3 regions of the Candidatus Brocadia sinica JPN1 genome follow, and region 2 is predicted to be linked to each of the others. Evidence: riboswitches for the same ligand, from Rfam matches in the RefSeq annotation. Region 2 holds a riboswitch; each other region holds the start of a gene.
What was found. A riboswitch is a leader RNA that binds a small molecule or an ion and turns the genes downstream of it on or off. The one in region 2 is predicted to bind cyclic di-GMP.

Region 1: linked by a shared signal. The riboswitch ahead of BROSI_RS15340 (LamG-like jellyroll fold domain-containing protein) and the one ahead of BROSI_RS04960 (DUF6531 domain-containing protein) in region 2 are both predicted to bind cyclic di-GMP.
Region 3: linked by a shared signal. The riboswitch ahead of BROSI_RS00455 (sirohydrochlorin chelatase) and the one ahead of BROSI_RS04960 (DUF6531 domain-containing protein) in region 2 are both predicted to bind cyclic di-GMP.

The regions. Positions count from the first base shown of each region.
Region 1 covers NZ_BAFN01000001.1:3,352,112-3,357,149, reverse strand. Annotated here, with positions in the region: gene BROSI_RS15340 (LamG-like jellyroll fold domain-containing protein) at 1-1,704, opposite strand, end outside; cyclic di-GMP riboswitch class I at 1,770-1,867, opposite strand; partial or broken gene BROSI_RS19265 (transposase) at 2,161-2,980, shown strand; gene ltrA (group II intron reverse transcriptase/maturase) at 4,197-5,038, shown strand, end outside.
Region 2 covers NZ_BAFN01000001.1:1,090,506-1,095,543, forward strand. Annotated here, with positions in the region: gene BROSI_RS04950 (hypothetical protein) at 1-858, opposite strand, end outside; cyclic di-GMP riboswitch class I at 1,015-1,134, shown strand; gene BROSI_RS04960 (DUF6531 domain-containing protein) at 1,300-2,994, shown strand; gene BROSI_RS04965 (hypothetical protein) at 2,978-3,580, shown strand; gene BROSI_RS04970 (hypothetical protein) at 3,577-3,786, shown strand; gene BROSI_RS04975 (RHS repeat domain-containing protein) at 3,774-4,391, shown strand; gene BROSI_RS20725 (hypothetical protein) at 4,330-4,767, shown strand; gene BROSI_RS19730 (hypothetical protein) at 4,893-5,038, shown strand, end outside.
Region 3 covers NZ_BAFN01000001.1:110,687-115,724, reverse strand. Annotated here, with positions in the region: gene BROSI_RS00460 (cytochrome P460 family protein) at 1-559, opposite strand, end outside; gene BROSI_RS00455 (sirohydrochlorin chelatase) at 712-1,806, opposite strand; cyclic di-GMP riboswitch class I at 1,934-2,045, opposite strand; gene BROSI_RS00445 (glycosyltransferase) at 2,239-3,462, opposite strand; gene BROSI_RS00440 (DUF5752 family protein) at 3,477-4,193, opposite strand; gene otsB (trehalose-phosphatase) at 4,159-5,004, opposite strand; gene BROSI_RS00430 (alpha,alpha-trehalose-phosphate synthase (UDP-forming)) at 5,001-5,038, opposite strand, start outside.

The DNA.
Region 1 (5,038 bases), 2.3 Mb from region 2:
AAAGTAACCGTTATTGCCAGAATTTCCTATTTTCATGTCAGAATAATATGTCAATGGCACGACCGTATTTCCCGCCGGATGGTATTGGGTATTAACCAGCTGCCCATTTACATAAAGCTTCTGTTCCCCTGTAGCCTTGTTGTAAGTGCCAACTACATGATACCAACTACCAACTGAATTGACTAAATCCTTTATCGCGGTTTTCTGTATCCTATTCCCATTTCCATCCTGCGTCACGAGAATAAATTGAAGCTTATTGGGAATAGTTTTGTTAAATCTCAAATCAAACCCCTCCCGCAGTTGTACGTCTGAATTCCATTTATATCCACCGAATATGGCATCAATATTTGTTGTATCATTTGCATTTTTATAGAACCATGCAGCAATGGAAATCTCGTCATGATTCATACGTGGAACCGACACAAAATCATCAATCCCATCAAAACTCAACGCCCCACCATTCTTGCCGGTTGTCCATGTGGCCCCATTGATGGTACCATTATTTCCGTAGATTGAAGAATCAATAGCGATAGTACCGTTCCCTTCATCAAATTTATAGTACCCTACCATACCGGCTTTAAAAACGGTAATATTCACTGCGCTAGAAGTCGTCGTTGCTCCATCGTTATCTGTTGCTTTTGCTGAGAGTATATAACTGCCAGCGGTTACATTGTTCCATGTGAGAATGTGAGGTTCGGAAGTTGTTTCACCAAGTTTTGTGCTCCCCGCGTAATACTCAACCTTGCTCACGACACCATCAATATCCGAGGCCGTTGCCGTTATCGTTATGTCCGTTGGTGTTGTAAATGTCGCCCCCTCAGTCGGGTTGGTAATAGCCACAGTGGGCGATGCATTATCTCCCAAACCATCAGCAAGATTTTTCCCTCTCGAGAGTATTTCATTGGCGCCTCCTCCCGTCACGACAAATAAATATGCGGTGTAGGGTGAATGTGTCCTGTTAAAAGTAGGGCAAAGTTCAAAGCCTTTGTTCCACAAAAGCTTTATAATGTCTATCTGCGATACAGGCGCTACCCTACCAAATCCTCTCCCATTTGCCTCGTTGTATACACCCATGATAAACCACCCGTGATAATCCAGAGGCCCAGGTTGGTCTATTTCGGTAATATTTTGGTAACCCACATCACCCGGATACCGATCAAAATAAATATTGGGATAAATTACGTAACCCCTTTTCCACTCACTCGCGCCATATATTTCGTACACCCCACTACTACTACCACCGCCTCCAGGAGATCCCTGGTCCACAATATTTGTGCCATACTTTAGGTATTTCGTTTTTATATAATGACTGTCTGGATAGATTGATACCTCTGACACCTTGGCTCCATTATCCCACTCGAGTCGAACGGTCTTGACATTTGCATCATCCTGCACAACAACCGCTGTTGTAAGTGTTCCACGATTAGCGCATGCATCAAGGTAAAACCCTGCCTGATCCTCATTGACACTCTTGATCACCAGATCCTTGATCGCATGTTCATAATGGTGTCCGCCGAAAAAACGTCCATATTTCAGTCTTATCTTACTATTCTCTAGAGATACTTCCAATGCTCCATCTGTATCTGCCCCAATGCTAATACTTCCCCATTCTTGCGCAAAAGAGGGAAAAGACAGAATGAATAAAAATCCTAATATGCCGGTGAAAGAAATCGCCCCTAATATTAATTTATGTCGAATAGCCATTTTCTTACTCCCCAATTAACATTCAAATAAAAAAGCCTTACTGCAAAGATATTCATAAAAACATCTTCGGCAGTAAGGCTATCTTGTTTAAACTACTTCCCTGTATGTTTAAAGACCCTTTACTTTGCGTCCCCTGATTACTCAGGGTTTGCCCTTATCGAAATGTATTTCTATATAATTAGTGTGTTAGTGTGTTAGTGTGTTAGTGTGTTAGTGTGTTAGTGTGTTAGTGTGTTAGTGTGTTAGTGTGTTAGTGTGTTAGTGTGTTAGTGTGTTAGTGTAAAATACAGCATAATCACATCTGTGTCAAACAAAAAATAAAAATAATTATTAATAACCTAAATCCTGCAACAAGGCAAAGCCTTGTTGCAGGATTAGACGAGAAAAGGTAGAATCTCCAAGGGAATTGAAGGTATTTTAAGAATAAAAACACCTAAAAGGAGGTTCACCTTTTCAATGAAGACTATAGCACAAAACGGGGAAAGAAGACAACCGAAAATCAAGACGGAGATGAGTGGGAAGGGATTAACAGTACACGCAGCACTCTTACCAGTCCTAACCTTTATGTATGGGGAATATGGGGAAGTTGTTATTCAGGCAGAGAGTACAAGAGGCAATCCGTAAGGAGCGGGGGGGCAAATGCCCAGTATCAGATTGTTGATGCCATGCAAATGGCAGTAATCGGTTTGATAGCCGGAGCGACCTCGATGGTGCAGATAACGAAGGTATGGGCAGATGAGGTACTGATGAAGATGGCGGGATGGAAAAGAATCCTGTAGATACGACAATAGGACGTATGATGAAGCTGGTAACGCAGAGGGATATTGTGGAGCTGACAGGGATAATCCATCGATTCAGGGGACAGGTGTGGAAACGGGCGGTGCGTTCAGGTCACAGATTGAGAAGTGCGCTGAGCGATATGTGGATAGACGTTGATTCAACCGTGGATGGAGTATATGGGAATCAGGAAGGAGCAGAGGTTGGATACAATCCTAAGAAAAAGGGCCAGAAGGCGTATCAGTATTTAATGGCATTTGTTGGAGAAACAAAAGCAGTAAGGAAGTTGGTCAAAATCGAGAGGGGGTTGTTTCCTCTGCCCCTGTACGAGTATTTCTGTTACGTTACGACAGAGCGGTTAAGTCCGATAGAGGCGCATGGTTCGTATGGAGAGAGGGCTACGTGTGAGACGTGGATAGAAGAGTGTAAGAGTCAGATGAATGCGGGTCATTTACGTACGGGTGAATTTTTGACCAATGCAGCGTTATTTCAGTGTGCTGAGAATACTGCAAAAGGGGATGGTATACCTCCGTGCCGGTTTTGTCGCTCCGAATGGTTAAATCAGGACTATTTCCCAGTTCTTTTTGTTCATAATGAAACTGAGTAGCTCAGAAAATCGCTAAACATTGAGGTTTATTATTGATTTTTGTCCGGAAAGGCTATTGCTGAAGGGCGATTTTCGCGGCGCGAAAATCATTTGCAGAATTTAGGTTTCAATAAAACGGTGGGTGGAGCAGGGAACCAAAGAGACACAAAGTGGTTTATAAAAACCAAAAACAACATGGAAACTGTTCCACTCACCAGAGAAAGGAGTAAGGGAAAAGGGAGCAAGGATACTTTTATCAGTAATCAGTAATGGGAGGTGGTAAAAGATTTTCCTGTTAAAGGAATCGGTTAAAAGCAGATTGAAAAAGCCATTCATGGATTATTCAACACCCGAAAAAAAGATATGTTTAAAGAGGGAGTAATGTGAGGAGCAAAGGCAAAGGAAAAATTGCAAGAGAGGAGGACAAGATCAAAGAGATGAAGGAATAGGGAAGCAGAGGTATGTAAAGAAATTAAAGAATGGGACAGTAAACCGGTATAGGGTTGGCGTGCCTTGAAGTATGGAATACCTGAGTGGTTGAAAATACCACCTCTGCGAGCCTAATTCCTCGTAGAGAAGTTTGTACCTATGCACATACAATGGAGCAATCCGTATGCGTAGAAAGATAGCGTACCCACCGTGAGGTGATATGACGGAGTTACGAGGTACAGATGACCTTTTGGGGTGTATGAGTATGGCGTATTATTCGCGCCAACCTCCCTTCCCTGGTGAAGCACAAGCAATGTCCTTGCGGAAGATGTCGAAAGAGATTAGGCGAATACATCTCTGGATAATGCATTAGAACATACATCACGAAGGGAAAACATGTCCTCGTGAAAACGGGGATGGGTAATCCATATGACCGAGGGAGAGCGCTTACATCTTGGGACATGAGTCCCTAACAGTGCGGTATAAGGGCAATCCGAAATCCAATCTGTATGAGATGGTGATAGACCGTTTCTCTCAAACGACTATCTTTAAAGCCGTCAGCATTGCTCATAATAGTCATGAACTGGTTTCAGGATGAAGGGGCATAACCATAGTGGAGTTGATGTACGTGACAGATTGAATACGTTCAATGATATGAGGATATTCTTTAATCATACATGGATAGCGCCAGGAGCCTCTCTTGGGGTGTAAGACAAGGATATCCAAACAATCAGGAAACACGGTTGAGAAGTATGGTTTCGGAAATCAATCAAAAGGAAACTATCGAGAGATGCTTAAGTATCATTCATTACGAGATAAGGTGTTCGGTCTTAAGAACCTTTATGCTGCTTTTCGGCACGTAAAGAAGAACAAAGGGAAAGCCGGTCTCGACAGGGTAAGTATTAAGCAGTTTGAAAGTGACCTTGAAAATAATATCATGAATATTCACAAGGAGCTAAAAACCACCGTATACAAACCCTCGCCTGTACTGCGGGTATATATTCCCAAAGGCAAGCATGACAAGAGACCTCTTGGCATACCTATTGTTAAAGACAGGGTAATACAGCAGGCGTTCAGACAAATCATAGAACCTATTTTCGAGAAAGAGTTCTCGGATAATAGCTTTGGATTCCGTCAAAACCGATGCTGTCATGACGCTATCAAACGGCTTGAAATGTATAAGCAAGAGGGGTATACCAGTGTCCTTGATGCCGACATAAAGGCATTCTATGACACTATACCACATAAGCTTATCATGGATAGGCTGCGTGAAAAGATCGCTGATGGATGGGTTTTGAACAGTATTGAAAATATGCTTAAGGCAGGTGTCATGGAAGATGGCATCGTGCATAAGACAACCGAAGGCACTCCGCAAAGAGGCGTCATTTTCCCCTTACTTGCCAACCTTGTCGGTGACATCATTGACAAGGAGCTTGAAAAGGCTGGATATAAGTTTGTCCGTTATGCCAATGATTTCGTTGTCATGGCAAAAACCAAAGAAGAACTCCCTGCCGCCCTGAGTTACGTCAAAGAAATCATTGA
Region 2 (5,038 bases):
CTTAGTCAATGCCGATCTTCCAGCGAGTTTGCAGAAATGGTAAAAGCAAAAATACTCCCACGCGAAAGGCCCGAATCCCAGAAATCCTGCCACTGGCATCTCAAAGATCTTTACATCCTTCATAAAAGGGGCGGTGTACACCCACTTTGATGCAGCCCAGTAATTCCAGAACTCCCACAGGAAACCGCAGATGTAACCTGCTACGAAGAGGCTCAATATCCGGGAAAGCCTGCCTTCTTCTAAATCCTTTAATAATGATTCCCCTTTGCTACAATATACGATGGGGTCGAATATCATGACATATCCCGTCCAGACCAGCCCAAAGAGATAACGGGCATAGTCTCTGCTGATGAGCAATGGAGCCATGATAAAAAAGAATCCCAGGACAATACTGGTATATATAATCCTGTTTGAAACGCGGAGATTGGCAATCCGAAATCGATCGAAAAATTTCAGGGTTTTGATGAGTTCTGTGGTTTGAAACATCCCCGGCATGATCAGAGCAAAGGCCAGTCCCATTCCAATACAGAGTTCTATCCTGTTTTTCGGCAAACCCTGATATTCCCAGTTTGCAAGATGGAGGTTGTAAAATTCAAATAGGAGCCAGAAGGCAATAGACAGGGGCATCTGAATGTAAAATTCCCGTCTGCGGTTACAGAGGAGTGAATTCCCTTTGAGCCTAAAAATAATCGCATCTAAAAGCATCACGTAGCCCAACCAACATAAAGGGGTTGCCCAGATGCTGATTTTATAAGCAAAGTAATTGTGATGCTGAATGAGCAAGCAGCACTCAACAAAACAGATTAATCCAATACCCAGCCAGCCATGATGCTTAAATGTGAAGGATGTGTTTTTCATGGAATAATGGTTATGAATGGTTGAAAAATCATACCTCGACGGAAATAGTGTTTCAAGATATTTTATATTTTTATTGATAACTATAATAATTATTGTTAACCATTACGACTGAAAACAATTTATCTCCATCAATTTATTTATACAATAAAAAAACCATCGCGATAAAGACAAACCCTGAGTGATCAGGTGGCGCAAAGTAAAGGGTCTTTTAAACAGACCAAGAGCGCAGTTTATAAAAGACCGCTTGTTGGGAAAAAAGATAGCCTTACTGCCGAAGATGTTTCCAGGAAATATCTTTGCAGTAAGGCTTTTTTATTTTGTAAATATCATCGATCAATGGCCTTCTGGGAGTTCTTGAAAGATGCAATAATAACCATTTTGCTACCATTCTACCAATCTAAGGGCATCGAAGAAAAAGTCCAGCCATAAAAGGAGGAAACTATGCAACCACATAGCTTTAAATTTCCAAAGCGTGCACAACGTACTTTCGTAAAATATCTGTTTGCTTTTGCCTTCTTCATTTTTTCTTCTGTCATATTTACCTTGGCCGGATATGCCCATACATGCGGCCCCTCTGTCTTAGAGATGAAAGTTGGAGAGACAACGACCTGGCAGATCACGGCTGATCTTACAGAGGAAGAAACCCTGTATACGCCTTTAAATACAGGTGATCCGAATGTTGCAACGATATCATCAGATACGCCATTCACTGCCCACCACGGTGTATTTACGATTACTACCGTAGTGGCTGGACAGACGAGTTTTGCAATTCAATGGTATTTTATGAGCAGACCGATGCAGGCGATGTTTGGTGAGGTCGTCGTTGCCGTAAAAGAGGCTGAACCAACGCCAGTCGCAATGGTTACACCAACACTCATATTATCGGGACTTATAATCAATGACGACTTCTTTGTTTGTCCTTTCAACAGCACGTCCACACACGGGAAAAAATTTGTTCAAGCAAGGGGTGGCATTTTTATTGACGCAACCTGCACAATATGCCCACCACCTGATACCGCTTCCATGATTGCAAGCGGTGGCTTGAAAAATGACACCCCCGACCCCATAACCCTTCACAATGGTGAATTTGTCTTACAGATAACAGACCTCAAGATCCCCGGACGTGGTTTCGACTGGACATTTACCCGCACCTATAAAAGCCGTGTTACCTTTGATAGCCCGCTGGGTCATAACTGGGATTTTAACTATAACTCCAGGCTCTTGGAAATTACCGAAGAGAATCAGGATGCCATTTCAACGGATACCTTTTCTCCTATCCTGAGTGATTCATTTATAAAAGTGGGAAGCGTTGTGGTTATGGACGGTCACGGCCACTCTGACCTTTACGGGCTGCAATCAGATGTCGCAGACAGCACCCCGCTCGGCGCCTATACCCGTCTGACAAAGAATGGAGATGGTTCCTTTACCTTAAGAGACCGACAGGGGAGCAAAAAGTCTTATGACAGAAATGGATTCCTTGTCCATTTAGAAGACAGGCATGTCAATACCATGACCTTTACAAGGGATGAGGATGGAAAACTTTTAGGGGCTATCGACACATTGGGCAGAAAGATCACTTACAGTTATAACACTAACGGAAGGCTTGTTGAGGTAAAGGACTTCATCAACAGGTCCATTACATTTGAATACGACAGTAACGGCGACCTCGTTTCCGTCACATCTCCATCTGTTACAGGTACACCTAATGGTAATAATTTTCCGGATGGTAAGACCAAGAGATATACCTATTCGTCCGGGTTTGATAATGAGAAGTTGAATCATGGCCTTCTGACCATAACTGCACCCAATGAAGTTGCGGCTGGCGGCTCTCCTCGTCTGATCAATGTTTATGAAACAGATGAAAATTCCTATGCATACGGTCACGTCGTTAAGCAGACGTACGGCGGGATCAATGCAAGTGGAATTGCTGCTGGCGGTGATATAACGTATAAATACGAAGAGATGACTTCAAATCCCCTGGATACAAATGACCCGGTCAACCGTGTGACGGTAACAGACCGCAACGGGAATAAGGCGGTATATGAACATAACAAACTGGGGAATGCCGTATCCACAAAGGAATATACGAAAGGTTTACGTGAGGGTGAGCCGGAATACTTTGAGGCGACCTTTTGAATATAACGAAGACGGCGAAAGGGTTAAATCCGCACTGCCTGAAGGGAATACTGTGGAAAATGCCTATGCAACTGAGAATTTGGGATCAGTAGATTATCGGAAAAGCAGGTTCAAACATGGGAATCTTTTAGAGAATAAACAGTTACCCGATAGCGACCGGGGAGGCGCCCAGCAACAGATAGAGCCAACATACACCTATGACCCGATATACAACCGGGTCAGAACACAAACTGACCCCAGGGGAAACGATTCCAGTCATACACCACCCAATGGAGGTACGAATTCTAAGGAAAGATACACCACCACGTATTTCTATGATTACCAGGAGGGTAATAATCTGAACGACTTGGCAGAGGTTATGGGAATTTCTGGCGCAGAAGTTCAGGAGATGCTGGATGAAGCTGGTGTAAAACTCGGTCTGGTCGATTTGAACGGAGACGGCATTACGGATAATGTTTACGGAGATGTGGTCAAGGTCGTTTATCCCACCGTAACCCCGTTGGGCGATTCTAACCAGGCAAAACTTGAAGGAGATACCTCGCAGGAGATTGTGGAATTGTTTGTTTATAATAAATATGGCAGATGACCTCAAAGACCAATCCTGAAGGGAATATCACCACGTATGACTATTACCCGGAGAATGATCCCGATGGTGATAGAAAGGATAAGATCAAGGATAAAGGTAAAGATTCATTTGGTTATCTGAAGGAGACGATAGTAGATACCGCCTCATCATCAACACGGAATTCTGGCACAAATCCAAAACCGGTAAAGATCAGGTGGGAAACGTAATAAAAGAAATTAATGGCCGTGGCATGGCGACAGAATTTGTGGTAAATGAACTCAATCAGCAGGTAAAAATCATCCATGCCGCCGCCGTGCCAAAGCAAAAAGGAAAAAAGAAACCGTCGTTAAAGGCGTTCCAATATGCAACCAATATTGAGTATGACTATAATGATACCGTTGTAAAGAAAGAGATCGAAAATAAGGATAGTAATAACGGTTCTCTTGCTGGAGAATTTGTGGAACATATCTACGCATATGACATCCTTGACCGCCTGGTCAAGGAAACCCAGGAAGTCAGCGAGGCAGAGACATTGACCACCGAATACCGCTATGATGCAAATGAAAACAGGGTCAAGATTATTTTTCCGGGGGGAAATTATCAGGAGACGATATACGACGAACGAGACCTGGTATATCGCACCACAAATATATGCGGTTGCAGCGGGGGTTCTCCCAATACAACGCACAACTATGACCAGAACGGAAATCTCATTGAGACAATAGACGGTGAAGACAACAATGGAGATGGGAAGAACGATAGTGCCCTGTATGCATATGATGGTTTTAAACAGGGTCATCAAAACCACGGATCCTATAGGAAATGTCACTGAACAGGCATACGACCCTGTCGGTAGCGTTACCAAGGTATCACGGTATGGTCTTATTGGTGGAGAAAGTCCACAGGATAATTCTGGAACAGGGAATGTGCTCCTGAGACAGACGGAATATTTCTTCGATGAAATGAACAGGCAATACCAGAAGGATGATGTGTTATTTATATCCGATGGCGTGAGTACGGTATGCACCCCGGTACTCAAGGACGGCCCATTGGGCACATCCAATGATGGAAGGGTAACGCACGCTATGAATACGACCGTAAGGGGCGTAACACGTTTGCGATTGAAGACGATGGAAATGTATTCGAGTTTCAATTTGACGGCGCTGATAGAAGGATTGTTCAGATTGACCCGGAGGGGAATCGTGTAGACACTACCTACAATGAAAATAGTAACGTAACAAAAGTTGTTGAGACAGAGATTACTCAAGAAGGGAACAGTCCATCACTGACCGAAAGATTTACTACCATAAATGTTTATGATGCCCTGGATCGTTTGGTCAGGACGACGGATAATATCGGCCAGACAATCCGATTTGGGTACGACAGTCGTAATAATCAGATATTTTTCAGCGATGCGCAGGGAAAGGAGGTAAAGGACAAGGAAAAGTTGTTCAAAGGATTGATCAACAAGGACGGTAA
Region 3 (5,038 bases), 980 kb from region 2:
AATGGCTTGTAAAAATATAGTCATTGGCGCTCTGTTCACTATGGCATTCAATACACGTTGCAACTTTACCTGCCAGGATCAGAGTCTGACCATATTTTTCAGCAGTAGTGATCGTGCCGTCTGGTTCAAATTTAGCCCAGAACCAGTCGTTTACCTTAGGATTAAAACCCTCTATTTTGTGCATTACCGTGATAGAAACAAGGGTTTTGTCAGGCATATAATTTTCTTTAATAATTATCGCTCCGGGCTGCATCTGTTCCCTTTTATCTATAAATGTCTTTAAGGCGGGTTCATTTATGTAAGTAGTTAATAATGCCCCATGAGGTTCTCTGCCTCCTGTATATAACGCTTCCTTGCCTGGCCACATCTTCCAGTTGACCCAATATTTTTCCCCTTGTATTTTCCTCCAGAGATCGCTAGCCATTTTTTCGGCATTCAAATCTTCTTGCACGGTAATCTTAGGTATCTCTTTTTTCTCGATCACCTTTTTTACTCTTTCACATCCTACAAAAAGAAAACTTATTAATAACGCGAGTATTAACAAATTGTTTAATTTCATATTCCCCTCTTTCTCTGTATGGTAAGTTATCTAAAGTTTAAGCTCAACTAATTGCAAAGCCATATTTCTTAGATGAAAAATTGACCTCCTGCTTTACCGAAGGTAATGAATGGGATAATCAATGGATTTTAATTCATCACAATGGTTTTCTTTCATCGCTGTCTCCCCGTGGATTCTTTCATTTGTTCTTCTACCTGCATTTCTACCCACCTCGTTATGTTGCTATGGGGTAATAGGGTTTTGCCATTGAAGATATAGGGAAGTCCTTTCAAAGCGGCCACAATTTCACTTTCTACACCACCCGTGGCGAGTAAGTGTGGGATTGCAATGACCTTCCCGTCTTTGCCGCTCATCTCTACCATTGTTCTCAGCTCATGAATAGCCCTCTCTTTGATCTCCTCCGGGGCATCACTCCTCCATGTCGCAACCTTAACTTTCTTAAAGTTGCCTTTCTCGCGAACATAGTAGGCTAGCTTTTCCATGTCAGCCAGCCAGAGTCTATTTTCTTTTTCATCATTAGGCCCGTGCCCGACCAGAATAACCGTTTCATTAGGCGGATTAGCGCTAAGCTCCATAGCCCTTTCGAAAAGAATTTCCGCAACGAGCATGCTATCATCCAGAGCGCCTGACATGCGAAATTTTATCCTGCTTTCTATCCTTGGTAAGGATTTAACAGTGGTAGTTTCGGGCAATTTCTCCTGAATACCCAGGATGTAACGGGAATTACCTATGATTGGGCTGTGAGAGGAGATGAAGAGTGGCACCACGATCACTTCAGAAACGCCCTTTTCTTCTAAGCTATGAACAGCTTCCTTTATGGTATCCGGATCAGCCATACCAAAGGCAACTTCCAGCGGATATTTATCAGTGAGTGGCTTTACCACTTCCAGAACAGAAGCATTCCACAAGGGAAGTGCCTCCGAATTGCGCTCTTCATGCACCTGTTCTCCGTGCATGCGATGTACTCCGTGTGCAAGGACAAGCACACCTATGTTCTTGGACTGATTTACAGATTGTATGGCAATTCCCTTTTCTTCTAATTTTTCATTTCTTCCCAATGGACATTCTTTCAATCCTCCCAATTCCTCTCTCTGGAAAACCCCCCTTGCTCCTTGCCCTATGGTAACCTCTGTACTTGCCACCATCTTCTTTTTCAGAAGCTCTCGTCCGTAAATTCTTGAAGCGTGGAAAAAACCTACGACCAGAATGCTTAAAAAAATTCTGCACCAGAAAACAAGTTTTCCCATCACCTCTCTCCTGCTCAAACTCAAATTTTCTTTATTTTCTTAACGGCGTTGGAAACCCTTTGTTTCACGATAATCGTCTCAAATGAAAATAAAAAAGCCTTACTGCAAAGATATACACTTAAACATCTTCGGCAGTAAGGCTGTCTCATAAGCGGCGTAAACTGTTTAAACCGCTTAAACGGCTAGCAAGACCCTTTACTTTGCGCCCCCTGATTGCTCAGGGTTTACCTTTATCGTAATGTCTTATTTGTTTATGTTAATAAGTTATTTTATCTTTTTGAATGCAATAAAATGTTTTTTTACTTTTAAAAAGTTTATCTTGCCCGATCTCTATAAATGTAAAATATACCATGTAATTTTTCAAAATCCAGTCCAAAACGTCTTGAGAAAAAATAAGCATGAATATTTGGGCAGAGAAACGATGAATCTTTTTTATAAGTAAACAATATCTTCGGGATGGTACATGCACAGAAATAAGAGCATGTAGTCTTTTAAGTGACGGGTAAGAAGGAAGTTCTGCTTAATGTGCTCATGGCCGTTCTTACCAAGTCTTTTGGCATATTCAGGACTGTTTAATAACTGTTTAATGGCGAATGCTGCGCCGGCAACACTATGACATAAGAGGCCGCTATATTTGTGTTTGACCTGTAACGGAATACCCCCTGTGCCGGATGCGACAACTGGTTTTGCCTTCCATAATGCCTCTGTTACGGTAAGTCCAAATCCTTCACGAAGTGATTTTTGAATAATAACGTCAGATGCCCTCTGGAGCGCATTGATCTCAATGTCGCTGCCGGAAGGGATAGGGAGGATGTGTATGTCAGCGTCATTGCCAGCAACTTCCTTTGTCTCTGCAAAGACCTTGGTCGATTCCGGGTCGTCTGTGGCCGTACCGCCGGCAATAATGAGTTGACAGTCAATACGTTTTTTTACCAAACGATACGCCTCAATAACGCCGATAGGGTCCTTTAAATAGTCGAACCGTGAAATTTGAGTAATAATGGGAGTGTCTGCAGGTATATGATATTTTTCTAAGACTTTGTCGATTGTCTCCTGCGGCAAATCCTTATTTTTATCACTTAAAGGGTCGATGGAAGGTGTTATCAGAAATTGTCTGATAGGTAAGAGTTGTGAAAAATTTGGAGAAGAAAAGACAGCAGCATCATATTGATGGATAAATGGCGCCAAAAAGTTCCATACCTGCTTATCGGGCGCTGATACGTCTATATGGCACCGCCAAATCCATTTGCTGTCAGGAATGGAAGTCTTTTTCTTAACCAGGGTGATAGGCTGCGGGTCATGGATGAACACAACGTTTCCAATAGTCTTCACCTCGTCAATATTCCGCTGGCTTGTCTCCATGAAGATTTCAAACATCTGCGGAGTGATCTCTTCGGATTTACCGTGCAGGGCATTATGGAATTTTTTGGTGACGTTGAAAAAATCCTCTCCACCCTTGATAAAGTCCCATCGGGTGTCTACCCCTAATTCTTGCAATAGAGGCACCATGCGATTAAGAATCTCTGCTACACCGCCACCAACAGCAGTTGAATTGATGTTCTGGATGAGTTTCCCCTGAAGTTTGCCTGCCAATAATTTCAATTCTTCAATGGTGTGGGGGCCAACGATGGATTCATATTCAGTGATCTTTGCCATTATTTCACGAAAATTTAGGGATTTTGAAGTGTCACCCTGGCAGGAAATTCCTCTAAAGAGAGTTCAACAATCCTTTTTTCTGTTAATTTTACCAGAGCAAATCTCAGGTTTTCCATGGTATGGGTATATGGATCCAGCGATGCAATTTTATTTGCCAGTTTGCTCTCTGACAGACTATGTTCAAGCCAGTGAGAAAAATCATTCGTACCCACTCCAATACGAAGTCTGGCCTCAAACATGTGAAAGTAAATAGAATCAAGGGTAATCCTTTGCAATACTGCTTGAAATTCCTTGAGGTCTGAGGCTGTATAGGGTGTTTGAAAGACAAAGCTAATCGATTTTACAAAATGGAACGCTTCCCCTGATGTTGCAAATCTTTGAAGCGATTTAGGATGTTTTGCTATGTAGTTTTCAATGGTGCGAATGATTTCGTTACGAAGTTCACGGATGGTTGTGTATTGGATCGTATCAATACTAAACAGATCTTCGCCGAGCACCTCGTCACCCAAAACACCATTAATCCAATAGGCAAAATCATTTGGAGGTTCCGGTGACAAATATTGGTGTTGCTGAAGAAAACTGTGGGTATGATGATAGATAACCGACCCTGGAACCGTTTTTATGAGGTCTAACAACTCCTGCAGATTGCTTGCCTTTAGCCCGGTGAGTTCTGGTATATGTGTCTGCGTATAGAATCTAAATGGCTCTTTTGCCTTCTGTAAGGTGCCCATTGTTGTCCTCGCTTTTTTGATTATAAAGAAGTTCTAAAAAAACCTTTACCTCTTCGGGTGAGTTGACAAAGTAATCAGCCGAGAATGTATCCAATGGTGTTCCTACAAAGATCATCAGCCTTTTCCCGCTTAAAGCAGTAAATACTTCTATATCTGCCTGATCATCGCCAAGATAAACAAGAAGTGCATCCCCGTTGAATTCTAAGGGAAAATAATTGGTCAATAACCATTGAATCGTAGTGGCTTTATTCCACTTTACCGGCGGACGTATCTCATAAACCATCTTTCCCGTACTCAGGGACAGTATATTTCTCTCTACGTAAGGTTTTGTAATACTGTCAAGGGTCTTCCTTACGAATTCCACGTCACTTGCCTTTTTGACCAACCGGTAATGCAAACTAATGGTATAGCCTTTGTCTTCCAGGTATACCCCTTCAATATGTCTTAAAGATTTAAAGAGCCGCATATACATGTGCCAGAGATTACAGCGTGCCTTTTTTGCCTCTGAACTGCTAAACCGTACGCCCGGTCCCTCCAGCTCTATTCCATGATTGGCTGCATATAAAATCCCTGGAATATTAACCAGTTTTTTTATCTGCCGGAGTGAACGCCCCGTTATTATGCCAAGAAAGAATGTTCTGTTCTGAGAAAATTTCAATAAAATCTGACGCACTTCTTCCGAGAGCATGGCAAGGTCCGGATGTTCACGAATAGGCGTTAAGGTGCCGTCAAAATCCGTCAATAGGATTATTTTCTTCTGTGTCCGGAGAAGTTCGTTAATAGTCTGAATATGGTCGAATGCGTATTTCATTGATGTAATTTGATGAGTTCATTCACTATACTCT